DNA from 2 places in the Streptomyces sp. NPDC030991 genome. Region 2 is predicted to be linked to the other one. Evidence: predicted binding sites of a transcription regulator. Region 2 holds the regulator's gene; the other holds the start of a gene.
The links. The regulator HrcA, encoded in region 2, represses chaperone genes, less so after heat shock. The targets are predictions, from matches to a motif close to TTNGCACTCNGNNNNNCNGAGTGCNAA.

Region 1 (8,336 bases), on a different contig from region 2:
GTCGACGACGCTGAGGGCGGAGACCAGTCCGCCGCCGCCGCGTTTCGTCTCGACGGCGCCGTCGTCACCCTCCCCGACGACGTACGAGACGGGGCCGCGGTTGGACGCGACGAGAACCTCAGCAGCACCTTGCGTGGAAGCCATACGGGCACGCTAGCCCGGCTCGCCCCTGTTCAAACGTACGGCCGGATTCCGTCAGGAGTCCGGCCGTACGTGTCACCCGCGGTGAAGGTCAGTCCCGGCGGCTGCGGACCGCCGCGAGGGCCAGCGCGCCGAGCCCGCACAGGGAGAGGGCGAGCCCGCCGTACAGGAGCGCCGACGACCGGCCGGAGCCCGTCTCGGCGAGCGCGGGGCCGTGGTGCGGCCGCGCGTGCGGCTGTGCCGGGGCGGGCCGGGCCTGCTGGCGGCGGGGGACGATGACCGCGGTGCACGGGTCGTCGCCGCCCCCGCGGGTCCGCTGCGGGCAGCTGGTCCTCGGCACGTCACCGGAGACCGGGACGACGAGGGCCTTGCCGGGCGCGCAGGAGACCCGCAGCTTCCACGTGATGACGACTTTCCCGTGGGCCGGGACGTCGCCGGCCCAGTGGAAGGCCGAGCCCTTTCTGGTGATGGTGCCGCGCGTCGCGGCCGGGGTGCCGACGGCGCCCTTCGCGGGCCAGTGGATCCGCGCGTCCCTGCGGGGGTGGGCGCTCGTGTTGCGCAGGGTGATGGTGTCGCTGATCCGGGCGCACGGGCGCGGGGTCGTGGTGGAGGGCCGCTCGACGATGTCCAGCGGCGGGACGGGCCCGCGCTGCTTCTTGACGACGGGCGCCGTCCCGCAGTGCGGGTCGCTCGAATCGTCCGCGCAGTTGGTGCGCGGGGTGTCGGCGACGACGTGGTTGGTGAGTCTGCCGTCGCCGCGGAGCGGGTCGTGGAGCGTGACGCTGTAGGTGATCTTCGCGGTCCTGCCCGCGGGCACGTCACCGCGCCAGTTCAGCTTCGGCGCGTCGTAGGTGACGTGGCCCAGGGTGGCCCTGGCGTCGCCGTCGTAGGTGGCGTCGTCCAGTACGTCGCTCAGGTCGTCGCTGAGCTTCGCGCCCGGGTAGTCGACCTCGCCGATGTTCTTGGCGGTGATCGTGTACGTCACCTTGCCGCCCGGCGGGACCTTCTTCGGTGTGGCGCTCTTCCTGACCTCCAGGTCGGGGACCGGCACGGAGAAGGCGAGCGCCGAGGGCACGTAGGTGTCGCCCTTGGTACGGAACGTCAGCCGGGCCGACGTGGAGCCCGGCGGCAGCGCGGCCGACGGGATGACGGCCTGCTTGGCGTCGATGCTGAAGTTGTTGTGGTCGTCCGGGTCGAGGGCGCCGTCGGCGTGGCTGTCGAAGAAGTTGCCGGTGCCTCCGCCGTCCGGGTCGCCGATCTGCCGGCCGTTGACCAGGAACTGGTCGCCCGCCACGTTCGCGTCGCCCTCGTACGCCGTGACACCGGCGCGTACGTCACCGCCGCCGGCCCGGTAGAAGTCGTCGATGGAGATGGTGGTGTCCGGGTCCTTGGACTGCTGGACGACGTGGCCGCCGTACACGTAGACGTTGCGGCGGGTGGGCGCGTACTCGCTGTTCGGGCCGGAGTACTTGTAGACGAGGGTCAGCGACCAGCCGCCGACGCAGCCCTTGCCGGTGGGGGCCCACACGTCGCCGACGGCGACGGGCACCTCGACGCCGGTGGGGACGCCGGAGAAGAGCGAGGTGATGTCGGACTCGGCGGTGTAGTAGTGCGGGCCGCCGGCCCCGGCCGGGGTGCGTACCGCGTCGCGCACGGCGACCGGGGACTCGGCGCCGCCGGCCACCCGCACCACGGGCCGCTCGGTGAGCGGGTCGCCGGGCGGCGAGGTGGCGGGGCCCGCGGTGTCGCAGCGCTTGATCTGGTTGCGGCCGAGCTTGTACGTGCCGTCGTTGCCGCCCCAGAAGAGGCGGGCGTACGCGACCGTGGCGCCGGGCGGGATCGTCACCTTGCCGGTGGAGGAGTTCAGGACCGTCGAGCCGAACCCGGCCGTGTCCGCGTACTCCATGGCGAACTGGTTGTTGTTCTCCGCGGTCTGTCCGGACTGCGCGTTCGCGCAGCGCGTCGCGGCGTCCTGGGGCGTGGCGGGGCAGCGCAGCACGGTGTTGCCGAAGGTGAGGAAGTCGCCGTAGAGGGCTTCCTCGTAGCGCTTGGCGAAGGGTTCGACGACGACGGCGGAGGCGGGGGTGGCCGCGGCGACGAGGGTCGCGGCGGCTGTCGCTGTCGCGGCGAGCGCCGCCCAGCCCTTGAGGTGTCCGAGCCACATAGGGGGCAATCTAGGCAGAAATAATGATTACCTCCTGATTACGCCACGCGACGCTCCGCATACTCACTGATCTCGGTCATCGGCGGCCGCTCCGCCGTGTCCACCGTGTACGTCCTCGGCGCGAAACCGTCCTCGCCCCGCTCGAACTGGGTGAGCACCGGCCGCACCAGATGCCCGCGGGCCAGCCGCAGCTGCGCCGTGCGGTAGATCGCCGCGGCCATCCGGCCGAGCGCCTGCCCGTCCTGGTGCCGGTGCTTGCGCACCCCCACGTCGACCTGGGCCAGCGCGTCCAGACCCACGGTGTGCAGCGCGTCGACGAGCAGCCCGAGCTCGACGCCGTACCCGACGGGGAACGGCAGCTGTTCGAGGAGCGACCTGCGCGCCGCGTACTCGCCGCCCAGCGGCTGGACGAACCCGGCGAGCCGGGGCCAGTGCATGTTGAGGATCGGGCGGGCCATCAGCTCCGTGACCCGGCCGCCCTGACCGGCGGCGTCGCCCAGCGGCCGGTCGTACATGGCCTTCACGAAGCTCACGTCCGGGTCGGTGAGCAGCGGGCCGACGATCCCGGTGACGAAGTCCGCCGAGAACTCCCGCAGGTCCGCGTCGACGAAGCACACGATGTCGCCCGAGGTGACGAAGAGCGAACGCCACAGCACCTCGCCCTTGCCGGGCAGGGCCGGGATGCGTGGCAGGACCGTGTCCCGGTGCACCACACGGGCCCCGGCCGCCGCGGCCACCTCGGCGGTGCGGTCGGTGGAGCCGGAGTCCAGGACCACCAGTTCGTCGACGAGCGGCGCGGCCGCGGTCATCAGCTCGCGCCGGATCACCGAGACGATCTCGCCGACCGTCCTCTCCTCGTCGAGCGCGGGCAGGACGACGCTGACCCGCTGTCCCGACGCGCGTTTAGCGGCGGCCAGCTGGGGCCGCGGGCGGTCGGTCACGGACCAGGAACGCCTGCTCAGCCAGGTCTCGACCTCTTCGAGCACGGTCAGAGTCCTTCCCAATGTGATCCATCTCGCGGTTCGGACGACTATCTCAAGGGTCCGGGCCTTCGGTTACAGTCTTGAACAAGGCGGGTGACCATCGCATGTCGGGGTCGCCGCCCCACACAACCGAATACCGCTCATCCAGAGGGGCAGAGGGATACGGCCCGTTGAAGCCCCGGCAACCCTCCAGCCGGTCTCGTCGCGCAGATTGCAGTGCGCCCGCGAGGCTCCCGGCTCGGGAAGGTGCCAAATCCGTCTCGTGGCGAGATGCGCCGCGAGGAAGATGAGGAGAAAGGGCCTCGCCTCTCATGGCTGTACAGACTGTCGCCACCACCGACGCCACCCCGGGCACCTCCGCGAAGACCGTCGATCTGGGCCCCGCGTCCGGCCTCTCCTGCCGCGAGTGCGGCACCAGGTTCGAGCTCGGGCCGATCTTCGCCTGCGTCGAGTGTTTCGGGCCTCTGGAAGTCGCGTACGACCTGCCCGTCGGCGACCCCGAGGCGCTTCGCAAGCAGATCGAGGCGGGCCCGGCCAACATCTGGCGCTACGCCCCCCTCCTGCCCGTCCCGGCCGACGTCGCCGAGAAGCCGAACCTGAACCCCGGCTGGACCAAGCTCGTCAAGGCCGACAACCTCGCCCGTGAACTCGGTGTCGAGCAGGGCAAGTTGTTCGTCAAGGACGACTCCGGCAACCCCACGCACTCCTTCAAGGACCGCGTCGTCGCGCAGGCCATCGAGGCCGCGCGCGCCTTCGGCTTCACCACTCTCTCCTGCTCCTCGACGGGCAACCTGGCCGGCGCCGTGGGCGCCGCCGCCGCCCGCGCGGGCTTCCGCTCCTGCGTCTTCATCCCGCACGACCTGGAGCAGGGCAAGGTCGTGATGGCCGGTGTCTACGGCGGTGACCTCGTCGCCATCGAGGGCAACTACGACGACGTGAACCGCTTCTGCTCCGAGCTCATCGGCGACCCGCTGGGCGAGGGCTGGGGCTTCGTCAACGTCAACCTGCGCCCGTACTACGGCGAAGGCTCCAAGACCCTCGCCTACGAGATCTGCGAGCAGCTCGGCTGGCGCCTCCCGGACCAGCTGGTCATCCCGATCGCGTCCGGCTCGCAGTTCACGAAGATCGACAAGGGTCTCCAGGAGCTGATCAAGCTCGGGCTCGTCGAGGACAAGCCGTACAAGCTGTTCGGCGCCCAGGCGGAGGGCTGCTCGCCGGTCTCGGTCGCGTACAAGGCGGGCACGGACGTGGTGCGCCCGCAGAAGCCGGACACCATCGCCAAGTCGCTCGCCATCGGCAACCCGGCCGACGGCCCGTACGTCCTGGACATCGCGCGCCGCACCGGCGGCGCGGTGGAGGACGTGAACGACGAGCAGGTCGTCGACGCGATCAGGCTGCTCGCGCAGACGGAGGGCATCTTCGCGGAGACGGCGGGCGGTGTGACGCTGGGCGTCACCAAGAAGCTCATCGAGGCGGGCCTCATCGACCCGTCCCTGACGACGGTCGTCCTGAACACGGGCGACGGTCTGAAGACGCTGGACGCCGTCGCCGAGACCTCCCAGGCGACGGCGACGATCCGGCCGAGCCTGGAGGCGTTCCGCGCCGCAGGGCTCGACCACTGAGCCCGATCCGAACCCGTAGCCCCGCGAACCTGTAGCACCGGGAGTCACCCAGCCATGAGCGTCAACGTCCGCATCCCCACCATTCTCCGTACCTACACCGGCGGGCAGGCCGAGGTCGCCGCCGAGGGCGCCACGCTCGGCGATGTCATCGCCGACCTGGAGAAGAACCACACCGGGATCGCCGCCCGCGTCCTCGACGACCAGGGCAAGCTGCGCCGCTTCGTCAATGTCTACGTCAATGACGACGACGTCCGCTTCGAGCAGGGCCTGGAGACGGCGACGCCGGACGGCGCCGGCGTTTCGATCATTCCCGCCGTCGCCGGCGGCTGATCTTCCCTGCTCTACCCAGAGTCACTCTGATTGCCCCCTCCGCGAGAGAAGCGGAGGGGGCAATTCTGCATGGTTGAGCGCGGTACAGTTGGGAAAGCTGATTCGTTCCCGTCCGTGGTGCATGACGGGCGCATATGAGTTCTCGGTCGAGACGCGACAAGAAGCAGCCAAAGTACCCAGCCCTTTCGGGCTCTTTACGGCATTTACCCGGCCCGACTTGCCCCGGGTTCCGGTGAATCGGCCCGGTTACCCCGATCGCGCGTGCCCAGAATTCTCGTCCGATTGACCTGTTGCAGACGGCAGTTGGGCAGATACATTCAGCCGCGGTCGACGCGTTCCGGCGCACACCCCAACACATTCGGGGGGGTGAGGTCTGACCCGGATCCGCGAAGTGCGGGTCTGTGCAAGGGCCAGTAATAGGGGAGTTAGGCATGGCTCAGGGCACCGTCAAGTGGTTCAACGCGGAGAAGGGGTACGGCTTCATCGCGGTCGACGGTGGTGCGGATGTATTCGTCCACTACAGCGCGATTCAGATGGACGGCTACCGCACCCTCGAAGAGGGTCAGCGAGTGGAATTCGAGATCTCGCAGGGCCAGAAGGGGCCGCAGGCCGACATGGTCCGCCTGGCCGCCGCCGGCTGAAGCGCGTCGCGACTGACCGCAGGCTTCGTACGAGTCGAAGGGTCCGTGCCCCCATCCGGGGGCCCGGGCCCTTCGTGCTGCGCGCGCCCCTCGCGAATCTGTGGTAGCCGCTTGCACTCGCATGGGTCGAGTGCTAATCATTGGCTTAGCACTCTCCAGGTGAGAGTGACAGAACTTGGATCGGGTCGGTGAGGTCCGGGAGCCTGGTGGGGCAAGGAACCACAAGGCTCGGGGGCCGTCCGTCGCGGGCACCAGCACGGTCCGTTTGCTTGCTTTTCCACCCCGTCCGGGAGGACCACTTCACATGGCCAAGATCATCGCGTTCGACGAGGAGGCACGGCGCGGCCTCGAGCGCGGCATGAACCAGCTCGCCGACGCCGTCAAGGTGACCCTGGGCCCCAAGGGTCGCAACGTCGTCCTCGAGAAGAAGTGGGGCGCCCCCACGATCACCAACGATGGTGTCTCCATCGCCAAGGAGATCGAGCTCGAGGACCCGTACGAGAAGATCGGCGCCGAGCTGGTCAAGGAGGTCGCGAAGAAGACGGACGACGTCGCCGGTGACGGCACGACGACCGCGACCGTCCTGGCCCAGGCCCTGGTGCGCGAGGGTCTGCGCAACGTGGCCGCCGGTGCCAACCCGATGGCCCTCAAGCGTGGCATCGAGAAGGCCGTCGAGGCCGTCTCCGCCGCCCTCCTCGAGCAGGCCAAGGACGTGGAGACCAAGGAGCAGATCGCTTCGACGGCCTCCATCTCCGCCGCCGACACCCAGATCGGCGAGCTCATCGCCGAGGCCATGGACAAGGTCGGCAAGGAAGGCGTCATCACCGTCGAGGAGTCCCAGACCTTCGGTCTGGAGCTCGAGCTCACCGAGGGTATGCGCTTCGACAAGGGCTACATCTCGGCGTACTTCGCCACCGACATGGAGCGTATGGAGGCGTCGCTCGACGACCCGTACATCCTGATCGTCAACTCGAAGATCGGCAACGTGAAGGACCTCCTTCCGCTGCTCGAGAAGGTCATGCAGTCCGGCAAGCCGCTGCTGATCATCGCCGAGGACGTCGAGGGCGAGGCCCTGTCGACCCTGGTCGTCAACAAGATCCGTGGCACCTTCAAGTCCGTCGCCGTCAAGGCGCCCGGCTTCGGTGACCGCCGCAAGGCCATGCTCGGCGACATCGCCATCCTCACCGGTGGCACCGTCATCTCCGAGGAGGTCGGCCTCAAGCTGGAGAACGCCGGTCTCGACCTGCTCGGCCGCGCCCGCAAGGTCGTCATCACCAAGGACGAGACGACCATCGTCGACGGCTCCGGTGAGAGCGACCAGGTCCAGGGTCGTGTCAACCAGATCCGCGCCGAGATCGAGAACTCGGACAGCGACTACGACCGCGAGAAGCTGCAGGAGCGCCTGGCGAAGCTCGCCGGCGGTGTTGCGGTCATCAAGGCCGGTGCCGCGACCGAGGTCGAGCTCAAGGAGCGCAAGCACCGCATCGAGGACGCCGTTCGCAACGCGAAGGCGGCCGTCGAAGAGGGCATCGTCGCCGGTGGTGGCGTGGCCCTCCTCCAGGCCTCCGCGGTCTTCGAGAAGCTGGAGCTCGAGGGTGACGAGGCGACCGGCGCCAACGCCGTGAAGCTCGCCCTTGAGGCCCCGCTCAAGCAGATCTCCGTCAACGGTGGTCTCGAGGGTGGCGTCGTCGTCGAGAAGGTGCGCAACCTGCCCGTCGGTCACGGCCTGAACGCCGCGACCGGTGAGTACGTCGACATGATCGCCGAGGGCATCATCGACCCGGCGAAGGTGACGCGCTCCGCGCTGCAGAACGCCGCGTCGATCGCCGCGCTGTTCCTCACCACCGAGGCCGTCATCGCCGACAAGCCGGAGAAGGCCGCTGCCGGCGGCGCTCCGGGCGGCATGCCGGGCGGTGACATGGACTTCTGATCCCGGTCACCGACCTGGTTCAGCTTGTCTGTTCGTTCCCGAGGGCGGCACTTCCTCTTCACGAGGGGGTGCCGCCCTCGGGCGTTCTGTGGGGGCGCTCGTGGGGGCGGAGGGCAAGCCCTAGCGGACCGGTGACTCCTGGTAGCTGGCCCAGGCGTCACGGCCCGCCTGCGCCGCGCTCTGCGCCTGGTGGAAGGCGCGGGACGCCAGCTCCGTCGGCGGCACCTGCCAGCCGCCGGTCCAGGTGCGGCCCGCGCGGGCGAGTTCGTAGACCAGTACGCCGACGCCCGCCGCGGCGACGAGCATGCCCGCGCCGGTCAGCGCCGCGCCGGTGACCAGACGCCGCTGGTCGGGGCGGAACTCGGTCCAGGAGATCTTCGAGAAAGTGCTCTCAGCCATGGGCCCAGGATGCGGGAGGGCGCGGCGAGCCGCATGCGGAGCGCGTTTCGGTTCGGGCCCGGGGCCGCGCCGGGCACCGTCCGGGTCAGCCGCGCCGCAGGTCGGCGACGAACGCGGACCAGGTCT
Region 2 (8,336 bases):
GCGGGGCTGACGGCGCAGCTGCTGGCCGAGCGCATCCGGCGCCTGGTGCACGCCTACGCGGACGCCCCGCCGGACGACGATCTGGCGCTGCTCGTGCTCCAGGCGCTGTGACGGTTCAGCAGCCGGGGGAACAGGCGGGACAATGGGGGCATGCCTTCCGCACTCCCCGACGGTGAGCCCGTCCCCGACGACGGGGCGCTGCCCGCCTCCGCGCTCGCCGGCGCCGCCGCCCGGCCCCTCGGCTTCTACCTGCACGTCCCGTACTGCGCCACGCGCTGCGGGTACTGCGACTTCAACACGTACACGGCGACCGAGCTGCGCGGCTCCGGCGGCGTGCTCGCCTCCCGCGACAACTACGCCGAGACCCTGATCGACGAGGTCCGGCTCGCCCGCAAGGTGCTCGGCGACGACCCGCGCCCGGTACGGACCGTCTTCGTCGGCGGCGGTACGCCCACGCTGCTGGCCGCCGCCGATCTCGTACGGATGCTGGCGGCGGTCCGGGACGAGTTCGGGCTCGCGGACGACGCGGAGGTGACGACCGAGGCGAACCCTGAGTCGGTCGACCCGGCCTACCTGGCCGAGCTGCGGGCCGGCGGCTTCAACCGGGTCTCGTTCGGGATGCAGAGCGCGCGGCAGCACGTCCTGAAGGTCCTCGACCGTACGCACACGCCCGGGCGCCCCGAGGCGTGCGTCGCGGAGGCGCGGGCGGCCGGGTTCGAGCACGTCAACCTGGACCTGATCTACGGCACGCCCGGCGAGAGCGACGACGACTGGCGGGCCTCGCTGGACGCCGCGCTCGCCGCCGGCCCCGATCACGTCTCCGCGTACGCGCTGATCGTCGAGGAGGGCACGCAGCTCGCCCGGCGGATCCGGCGGGGCGAGGTGCCGATGACCGACGACGACGTGCACGCGGACCGGTACCTGATCGCCGAGGAGACGATGACGGCGGCCGGGTTCGAGTGGTACGAGGTGTCGAACTGGGCGACGTCCGAGGCGGCCCGCTGCCTCCACAACGAGCTGTACTGGCGCGGCGCCGACTGGTGGGGCGCCGGACCCGGGGCGCACTCGCACGTCGGCGGGGTGCGCTGGTGGAACGTGAAGCATCCCGGCGCGTACGCGGCCGCGCTGGCCGGGGGGAGGTCGCCGGGGGCGGGGCGCGAGGTGCTGGCCGACGAGGACCGGCGGGTCGAGCGGATCCTGTTGGAGCTGCGGCTCAGGGAGGGCTGCCCGTTGTCGTTGCTCCGGGCCGCCGGGCTTGCTGCTGCGCGGAAGGCGCTCGGGGACGGGTTGCTGGAGGCTGGGCCGTTCGCCGAGGGGCGGGCTGTGTTGACCCTGCGGGGGCGGTTGCTGGCCGACGGGGTCGTTCGGGACCTGGTCGACTAGGGGGAGCCGCCACCGCCTTAGCGCCGTAGGGGGTGCGGTCCTGTCCCGGCCGCGGGTCGTGGGTGGTTGCTCGCGCAGTTCCCCGCGCCCCTGGCGGGGCGTGTCTCAGCGGGGTATGCCTGGTTGCCCGCGCCCCTGGCGGGCTCAGGCTTCCGGGGCCGTCACGAAGTCGATCAACTCCTCGACCCGGCCCAGGAGTTCGGGCTCCAGGTCGCGGAAGGAGCGGACCCGGGACAGGATGTGCTGCCAGGCCTCGCCGGTGTTCGCCACGCGCCAGCCGAGGGCGCGGACCACGCCCGTCTTCCAGTCCTGGCCGTGCGGGATCCGGGGCCAGGACTCGATACCGACCGAGGACGGCTTCACGGCCTCCCAGATGTCGATGTACGGGTGGCCGACCACCAGCGCGTGCTCGCTCGTCACCGACTGGGCGATGCGCCACTCCTTCGTACCGGGGACCAGGTGGTCGACCAGGACGCCGAGCCGCGCGTCCGGGCCAGGACCGAACTCGGCCACGATCGCCGGGAGGTCGTCGACGCCCTCCAGGAACTCCACCGCCACGCCCTCGATGCGCAGGTCGTCGCCCCAGACCCGCTCGATGAGCTGTGCGTCGTGCTTGCCCTCCACGTAGATGCGGCCCGCGCGGGCCACCCGGGCGCGGGCCCCCGGCACCGCGACCGAACCGGACGCCGTGCGGGTCGGGCGCGCGGGGCCGCCGGCGGAGGGGCGTACCAGCGTGACGACCTTGCCCTCCAGCAGGAAACCGCGCGGCTCCATGGGGAACGCGCGGTGCTTGCCGAAGCGGTCCTCCAGGGTCACCGTCGGACCCTGCGCCGTCTTCTCGACGCGTACGACCGCGCCGCAGAAACCGGTGCTGACCTCCTCCACGACGAGGTCCGGCTCGGCCGGGATCTCGGGCGCGGGCTTGTTCCGCTTCCACGGAGGGGTGAGGTCGGGGGTGTACTGGCGCATTCGGCAGACGATAGGAGAAGCTCTTCCGTCCGGCCTACGACACGCCGAATCGGGCCGCCAGTGTGGCGCGCTGCTCGCGGACAAACCCCGCATTCACGGTCGATCCGTGCCCCGGTACGTAACAGGCGTCCTCGCCGCCGAGGGACAGCAGCCGGTCCAGCGCCGCGGGCCACTGGTGCGGGGCCGCGTCCGATCCCGCCTGGGGCTCGCCCGACTCCTCGACCAGGTCGCCGCAGAAGACGATCTCCGGCACACCCGGCGCGCCGGACACCAGGACCGCGAGGTCATGGCCGCTGTGACCGGGCCCGACGTTGGCGAGCAGCACCTGGACGCCGCCGCCCAGGTCCAGCGTCCGCTCGCCGCAGACCCGGTGGTCCGGTGTGACCAGGAGGTCCGCCGCCTCGGCCGCCAGATCGGGGTCGAGGCCGTGGTGGACGGCGGAGGCGCCCACGGCGTCGGCGCCGCCGCCCGCGAACACGGTGTCGATGCCCGCCGCGCCGTACACCTCGACGCCGGCGAACGCCGCCGTGCCGAGTACATGATCGAAGTGCGGATGGGTGAGTGCGATGTGCGTCACCCTCCCGTCCGCCCCCAGCAGGCGACGGACGTCCCCGCGCAGCCGGGCGCCCTCACGAAGTGAGGATCCGGTGTCGATCAGCAGGGCCGCGCCGTCGCCCACGACGAGCCCCGTCGTGCAGTCCCAGCCGGGCAGCCGGACCCGGCCCACCCGCGGCGCCAGTTCCTCCCAGGACGCCGACTTCCAGTCGATACCCGCCGCGCTCCGCGCACTCGCCGTGCTTTTCATGAGGTTGAAGCTAGCGGCCTTGCCGGGCCCGTACCCACCGGCCGTACACTGAGCCGGGGACGATTGGCACTCGCGCGCAGTGAGTGCCAAAACGAGAAAGATCGATCGCAGAGACAGTTGCTGGAGGTGTGCGCCGATGCTCAGTGAACGCAGGCTCGAAGTGCTGCGCGCCATCGTCCAGGACTACGTCGGCACCGAGGAGCCCGTCGGCTCCAAGGCGCTGACCGAGCGGCACAGCCTGGGCGTCTCACCGGCGACGGTGCGCAACGACATGGCCGCTCTGGAGGACGAGGGGTTCATCGCCCAGCCGCACACCAGTGCCGGGCGCATCCCCACCGACAAGGGGTACCGCCTCTTCGTCGACAAGCTCACCGCGGTGAAGCCGATGACCCCGCCGGAGCGGCGCGCCATCCAGAACTTCCTGGAGGGCGCCGTCGACCTCGACGACGTCGTCGGACGGACCGTGCGGCTGCTCGCGCAGCTGACGCGGCAGGTCGCGGTCGTCCAGTACCCGTCCCTCACGCGGTCCACCGTGCGCCATGTCGAGCTGCTCGCGCTCGCGCCCGCCCGTCTGATGCTCGTACTGATCACGGACACCGGGCGCGTCGAGCAGCGGATGATCGACTGCCCGGCGCCGTTCGGCGAATCGTCCCTCGCGGATCTGCGGGCGCGGCTCAACGCGCGCGTGGCGGGGCGCCGGTTCGCCGACGTCCCGCAGCTGGTGCAGGACCTGCCGGAGGTCTTCGAGACGGAGGACCGCGGCACGGTCTCGACGGTGCTCTCCACGCTGATGGAGGCGCTCGTCGAGGAGACCGAGGAGCGGCTGATGATCGGCGGCACCGCCAATCTCACCCGCTTCGGACATGACTTTCCCCTCACCATCCGGCCCGTGCTTGAGGCACTTGAGGAGCAGGTCGTGCTCCTCAAGTTGCTTGGTGAGGTGGGTGATTCGGGCATGGCCGTACGGATCGGTCACGAGAACGCCCACGAGGGACTCAACTCCACGTCCGTCGTGTCGGTCGGCTACGGTTCGGGCGGCGAGGCAGTAGCCAAGCTCGGCGTGGTCGGACCGACCCGCATGGATTACCCGGGAACGATGGGAGCAGTACGCGCAGTGGCACGTTACGTCGGACAGATCCTGGCGGAGTCGTAAGTGGCCACGGACTACTACGCCGTACTCGGCGTGCGCCGAGACGCTTCCCAGGACGAGATCAAGAAGGCCTTTCGCAGGCTGGCCCGTGAGCTTCACCCGGACGTGAATCCGGATCCGAAGACTCAGGAGCGGTTCAAGGAGATCAACGCCGCCTACGAGGTGCTCTCCGACCCGCAGAAGAAGCAGGTCTACGACCTCGGGGGCGACCCCTTGTCGGGGGCCGGCGGAGGCGGCGCCGGCGGCTTCGGCGCCGGTGGGTTCGGGAACTTCTCGGACATCATGGACGCGTTCTTCGGGACCGCGTCGCAGCGTGGCCCCCGGTCGCGCACGCGCCGCGGCCAGGACGCCATGATCCGGCTCGAGATCGAGCTGGACGAGGCCGCCTTCGGCACCACCAAGGACATCCAGGTCGACACGGCCGTCGTCTGCACGACGTGCAGCGGCGAGGGTGCGGCGCCCGGCACCTCCGCCCAGACCTGCGACATGTGTCGCGGGCGCGGCGAGGTCTCGCAGGTCACGCGGTCCTTCCTCGGCCAGGTCATGACGTCCAGGCCGTGCCCGCAGTGCCAGGGCTTCGGCACCGTCGTGCCGACGCCGTGCCCCGAGTGCGCCGGTGACGGCCGCATCCGCTCGCGGCGCACGCTGACGGTGAAGATCCCGGCCGGTGTGGACAACGGGACGCGGATCCAGCTCGCGGGCGAGGGCGAGGTCGGCCCCGGCGGCGGCCCCGCCGGTGACCTGTACGTCGAGATCCACGAGCTGCCGCACGCGGTATTCCAGCGGCGCGGCGACGACCTGCACTGCACGGTGACCCTCCCCATGACGGCGGCGGCCCTCGGCACGAAGGTGCCGCTGGAGACGCTCGACGGCATGGAGGAGGTCGACATCCGGCCCGGCACCCAGTCCGGCCAGTCGGTCCCGCTGCACGGACGCGGCATCACGCATCTGCGCGGCGGCGGCCGCGGCGACCTCATCGTGCACGTCGAGGTCATGACCCCGCAGAAGCTCGAACCCGAGCAGGAGCGCCTCCTGCGCGAGCTCGCCGAGCTGCGCGGCGAGGAGCGGCCCCTGGGCCAGTTCCAGCCGGGGCAGCAGGGGCTGTTCTCGCGGTTGAAGGACGCGTTCAACGGGCGGTGACGGGCGGGCGGCGTCCCATGCGGGGCGCCGCGCCGGAGCGGCGACGTTTGAGGGTGTGTCACCCCGTTCGGGGTGGCACATGCCGGGCGGATGCGCCGATTCGGCCCTCCGACGCGTACGTGGCACGATGCCGTCATGTCCTCCGCGCTGACCGATCTCTGCCCCTGTCCGATCGTGCAGGCCCCCATGGCAGGGGGCGGGTCGAGCCCCGCGCTCGCGGCCGCCGTGTCCGAGGCGGGCGGCCTCGGGTTCCTCGCCGCCGGCTACAAGACGGCCGACGGGATGTACCAGGAGATCAAGCAGGTGCGGGGGCTGACCGGGCGACCGTTCGGCGTCAACCTGTTCCTGCCGCAGCCGGAGTACGCGGACCCCGCCGCGGTCGACGTCTACCGCCACCAGCTCGCCGGTGAGGCCGGCTGGTACCAGACGCGGCTCGGCGACCCCGACGGCGGACGCGACGACGGCTACGACGCCAAGCTCGCCATCCTGCTCGACGACCCGGTCCCGCTGGTCACCTTCACCTTCGGCTGCCCCGCGCCCGAGGTGACCGACGCGCTGCGCAAGGCGGGCACCCGCACCGCCGTCACCGTGACGACCGTGGAGGAGGCGCTCGCCGCGCAGCGGTCCGGCGCCGACGCCGTGTGCGTCCAGGGCATCGAGGCCGGCGGACACCAGGGCACGCACCGCGACCACCCCGAGACCGACGGCAGCGGCGTCGGACTGCTGGCGCTGATCGCCCAGGTACGCGAAGCGGTCCAGCTGCCGATCATCGCGGCCGGCGGGATCATGCGGGGCGCGCAGATCGCCGCCGTGCTCGCCGCCGGGGCCGACCTCGCCCAGCTGGGCACGGCGTTCCTGGTGACGCCCGAGTCGGGTGCGCCCGCGCCGCACAAGCAGGCCATGACCGATCCGCTGTTCACCCGGACCGAGCTGACGCGGGCGTTCTCGGGGCGGCCCGCGCGCGGGCTCGTCAACCGGTTCCTGCGCGAGCACGGGCCGTACGCGCCCGCCGCGTACCCGGAGGTCCACCACATGACGTCGCCGCTGCGCAAGGCCGCGGCCAAGGCCGGTGATCCGCAGGCCATGGCGTTGTGGGCGGGGCAGGGCCACCGGCTCGCCCGGGAGCTGCCCGCCGGGCAGCTCGTCGAGGTCCTCGCCGCCGAACTCTCCGCCGCCAAGGCCGCGCTCGGGCAGGGGGGTGCCGCGTGACCGCGCCGGTGTTCGTGGTCGACGGCCCGGTGCCGGGTGACTGCACCTACGTACTGGACGGGGCCGAGGGGCGGCACGCCGTCTCCGTGAAGCGGCTGCGGGCCGGGGAGGCGCTCGTGCTGACCGACGGGCGCGGCGCCTGGAGCGAGGCTGTCGTCACCGCAGCCGAGGGCAAGGACCGGCTGGTCGTCGAGGCGGGACCGGCGCGGACCGAGGAGGCGGGAAAGCCCCGGATCACCGTCGTGCAGGCCCTGCCCAAGGGGGACCGCGGCGAGCTGGCCGTCGAGACGATGACCGAGACGGGCGTCGACGCGATCGTGCCGTGGGCGGCCTCGCGGTGCATCACGCAGTGGCGGGGCGAGCGCGGGACCAAGGCCCTCGGCAAGTGGCGGGCCACCGCGCGCGAGGCAGGCAAGCAGTCGCGCCGGGTCCGCTTCCCCGACATCGCGGACGCCGCGTCCACCAAGGAGGTCGCGGCGCTGCTCGCCGCGGCGGACCTCGCCGTCGTGCTGCACGAGGACCGTGACGCGCGAAGCGCCGCGCTGGCCTCGGCGGAGCTCCCGGCGGACGGGGAGATCGTGCTGGTCGTCGGGCCTGAGGGCGGCGTATCGCCGGAGGAGCTGGAGATGTTCGGCGCGGCCGGGGCGCGTCCGTACCGGCTCGGACGGAGTGTGCTGCGGACGTCGACAGCGGGGACGGCGGCGGTGGCGTTGCTGCTGGGGCGCACCGGGCGCTGGGGCTGACGCCCGGCACGAACCGCAGCCCGTGACGGCCGCCGCACTGTGGCCGCAAGCGCTCTACCGGGCCGCTGAAGAGAGTGGCATCCTGCCGGGCATGGGGGAATTGCGACGGATCAGCGGTGCATTGCTAAGGCCCCGGGCGACGCGGGTGCTGGCCGCGGGCGGCGTCGTGGCCGTCGTGGCCGCCGGGGCCGTCGCGTGCCGGCCGGTCGACGGGGAGCTGAACACGGTCACGGTCGCCACCACCACCGACACCGAGGCCACGCAGGAGCTGACCCGGACGCACGCCGGGGTCGCCTGGCTCAGCTGCACCAGCACCTACAGCGACCGCTCCACACCCACCGGTTCGGCACCGAGCGAGGTGACCGTGGACTGCCGGGGGAAGACCAAGGGCGGCCAGGACATCACCGTCAAGGGCCGGGTCTACGGGGTCGTCCCCGGCAAGTGCGTGCGCGGCGACGTGATCGCGCGGGTCGAGAACAAGGTCCGGTTCCACCTCCAGGTCCTCGGCAACTGCGCCGCCGCGGACCCGACCACGTACACGCCCGCGCCCGTGCCCGCGCAACCCGCCCACCAGGAACCGCGGCCCGGCAGCACCCGGACCGTCACCGAGACCGTCACCGTCCGCGAGCCCGACCCCGACTGCTCCTGCTTCGAAGGGAAATGAGGAGCGGTGGCGGCGGGCAGGGAAGTGCGCGGGAGGGTTGACGCGCGGCGGGCCGCAAATTCAGGGTGGGCGGAGTGACGAACCCTGCCTACCTCCGGTTCCCGCACCTGCACGGCGACTCGGTGGTCTTCGCCGCCGAGGACGACGTATGGGCCGCACCCCTCGACGGCGGCCGCGCCTGGCGCGTCAGCGCCGACAACGTACCGGTCACCCACCCACGCGTCTCCCCGGACGGCACGACCGTCGCCTGGACGTCGCGGCGCGACGGCGCCC

Region 1: the regulator HrcA is predicted to act here: its motif matches at 5,992-6,018, upstream of groL (chaperonin GroEL).

What each region holds. Positions count from the first base shown of each region.
Region 1 covers NZ_JBVIFR010000022.1:106,555-114,890, forward strand. The annotation lists gene ACZ45E_RS32195 (alpha,alpha-trehalose-phosphate synthase (UDP-forming)) at 1-144, opposite strand, end outside; gene ACZ45E_RS32200 (DUF7927 domain-containing protein) at 233-2,305, opposite strand; gene ACZ45E_RS32205 (glucosyl-3-phosphoglycerate synthase) at 2,344-3,291, opposite strand; SAM riboswitch class I at 3,426-3,581, shown strand; gene thrC (threonine synthase) at 3,600-4,910, shown strand; gene ACZ45E_RS32215 (ubiquitin-like small modifier protein 1) at 4,965-5,240, shown strand; gene ACZ45E_RS32220 (cold-shock protein) at 5,672-5,881, shown strand; gene groL (chaperonin GroEL) at 6,186-7,811, shown strand; gene ACZ45E_RS32230 (hypothetical protein) at 7,932-8,210, opposite strand; gene ACZ45E_RS32235 (DUF397 domain-containing protein) at 8,296-8,336, opposite strand, start outside.
Region 2 covers NZ_JBVIFR010000003.1:308,956-317,291, reverse strand. The annotation lists gene ACZ45E_RS07615 (SpoIIE family protein phosphatase) at 1-111, shown strand, start outside; gene hemW (radical SAM family heme chaperone HemW) at 151-1,383, shown strand; gene ACZ45E_RS07605 (DUF3097 domain-containing protein) at 1,528-2,352, opposite strand; gene ACZ45E_RS07600 (MBL fold metallo-hydrolase) at 2,387-3,157, opposite strand; gene hrcA (heat-inducible transcriptional repressor HrcA) at 3,294-4,310, shown strand; gene dnaJ (molecular chaperone DnaJ) at 4,311-5,447, shown strand; gene ACZ45E_RS07585 (nitronate monooxygenase) at 5,583-6,656, shown strand; gene ACZ45E_RS07580 (16S rRNA (uracil(1498)-N(3))-methyltransferase) at 6,653-7,399, shown strand; gene ACZ45E_RS07575 (hypothetical protein) at 7,491-8,063, shown strand; gene ACZ45E_RS07570 (S41 family peptidase) at 8,138-8,336, shown strand, end outside.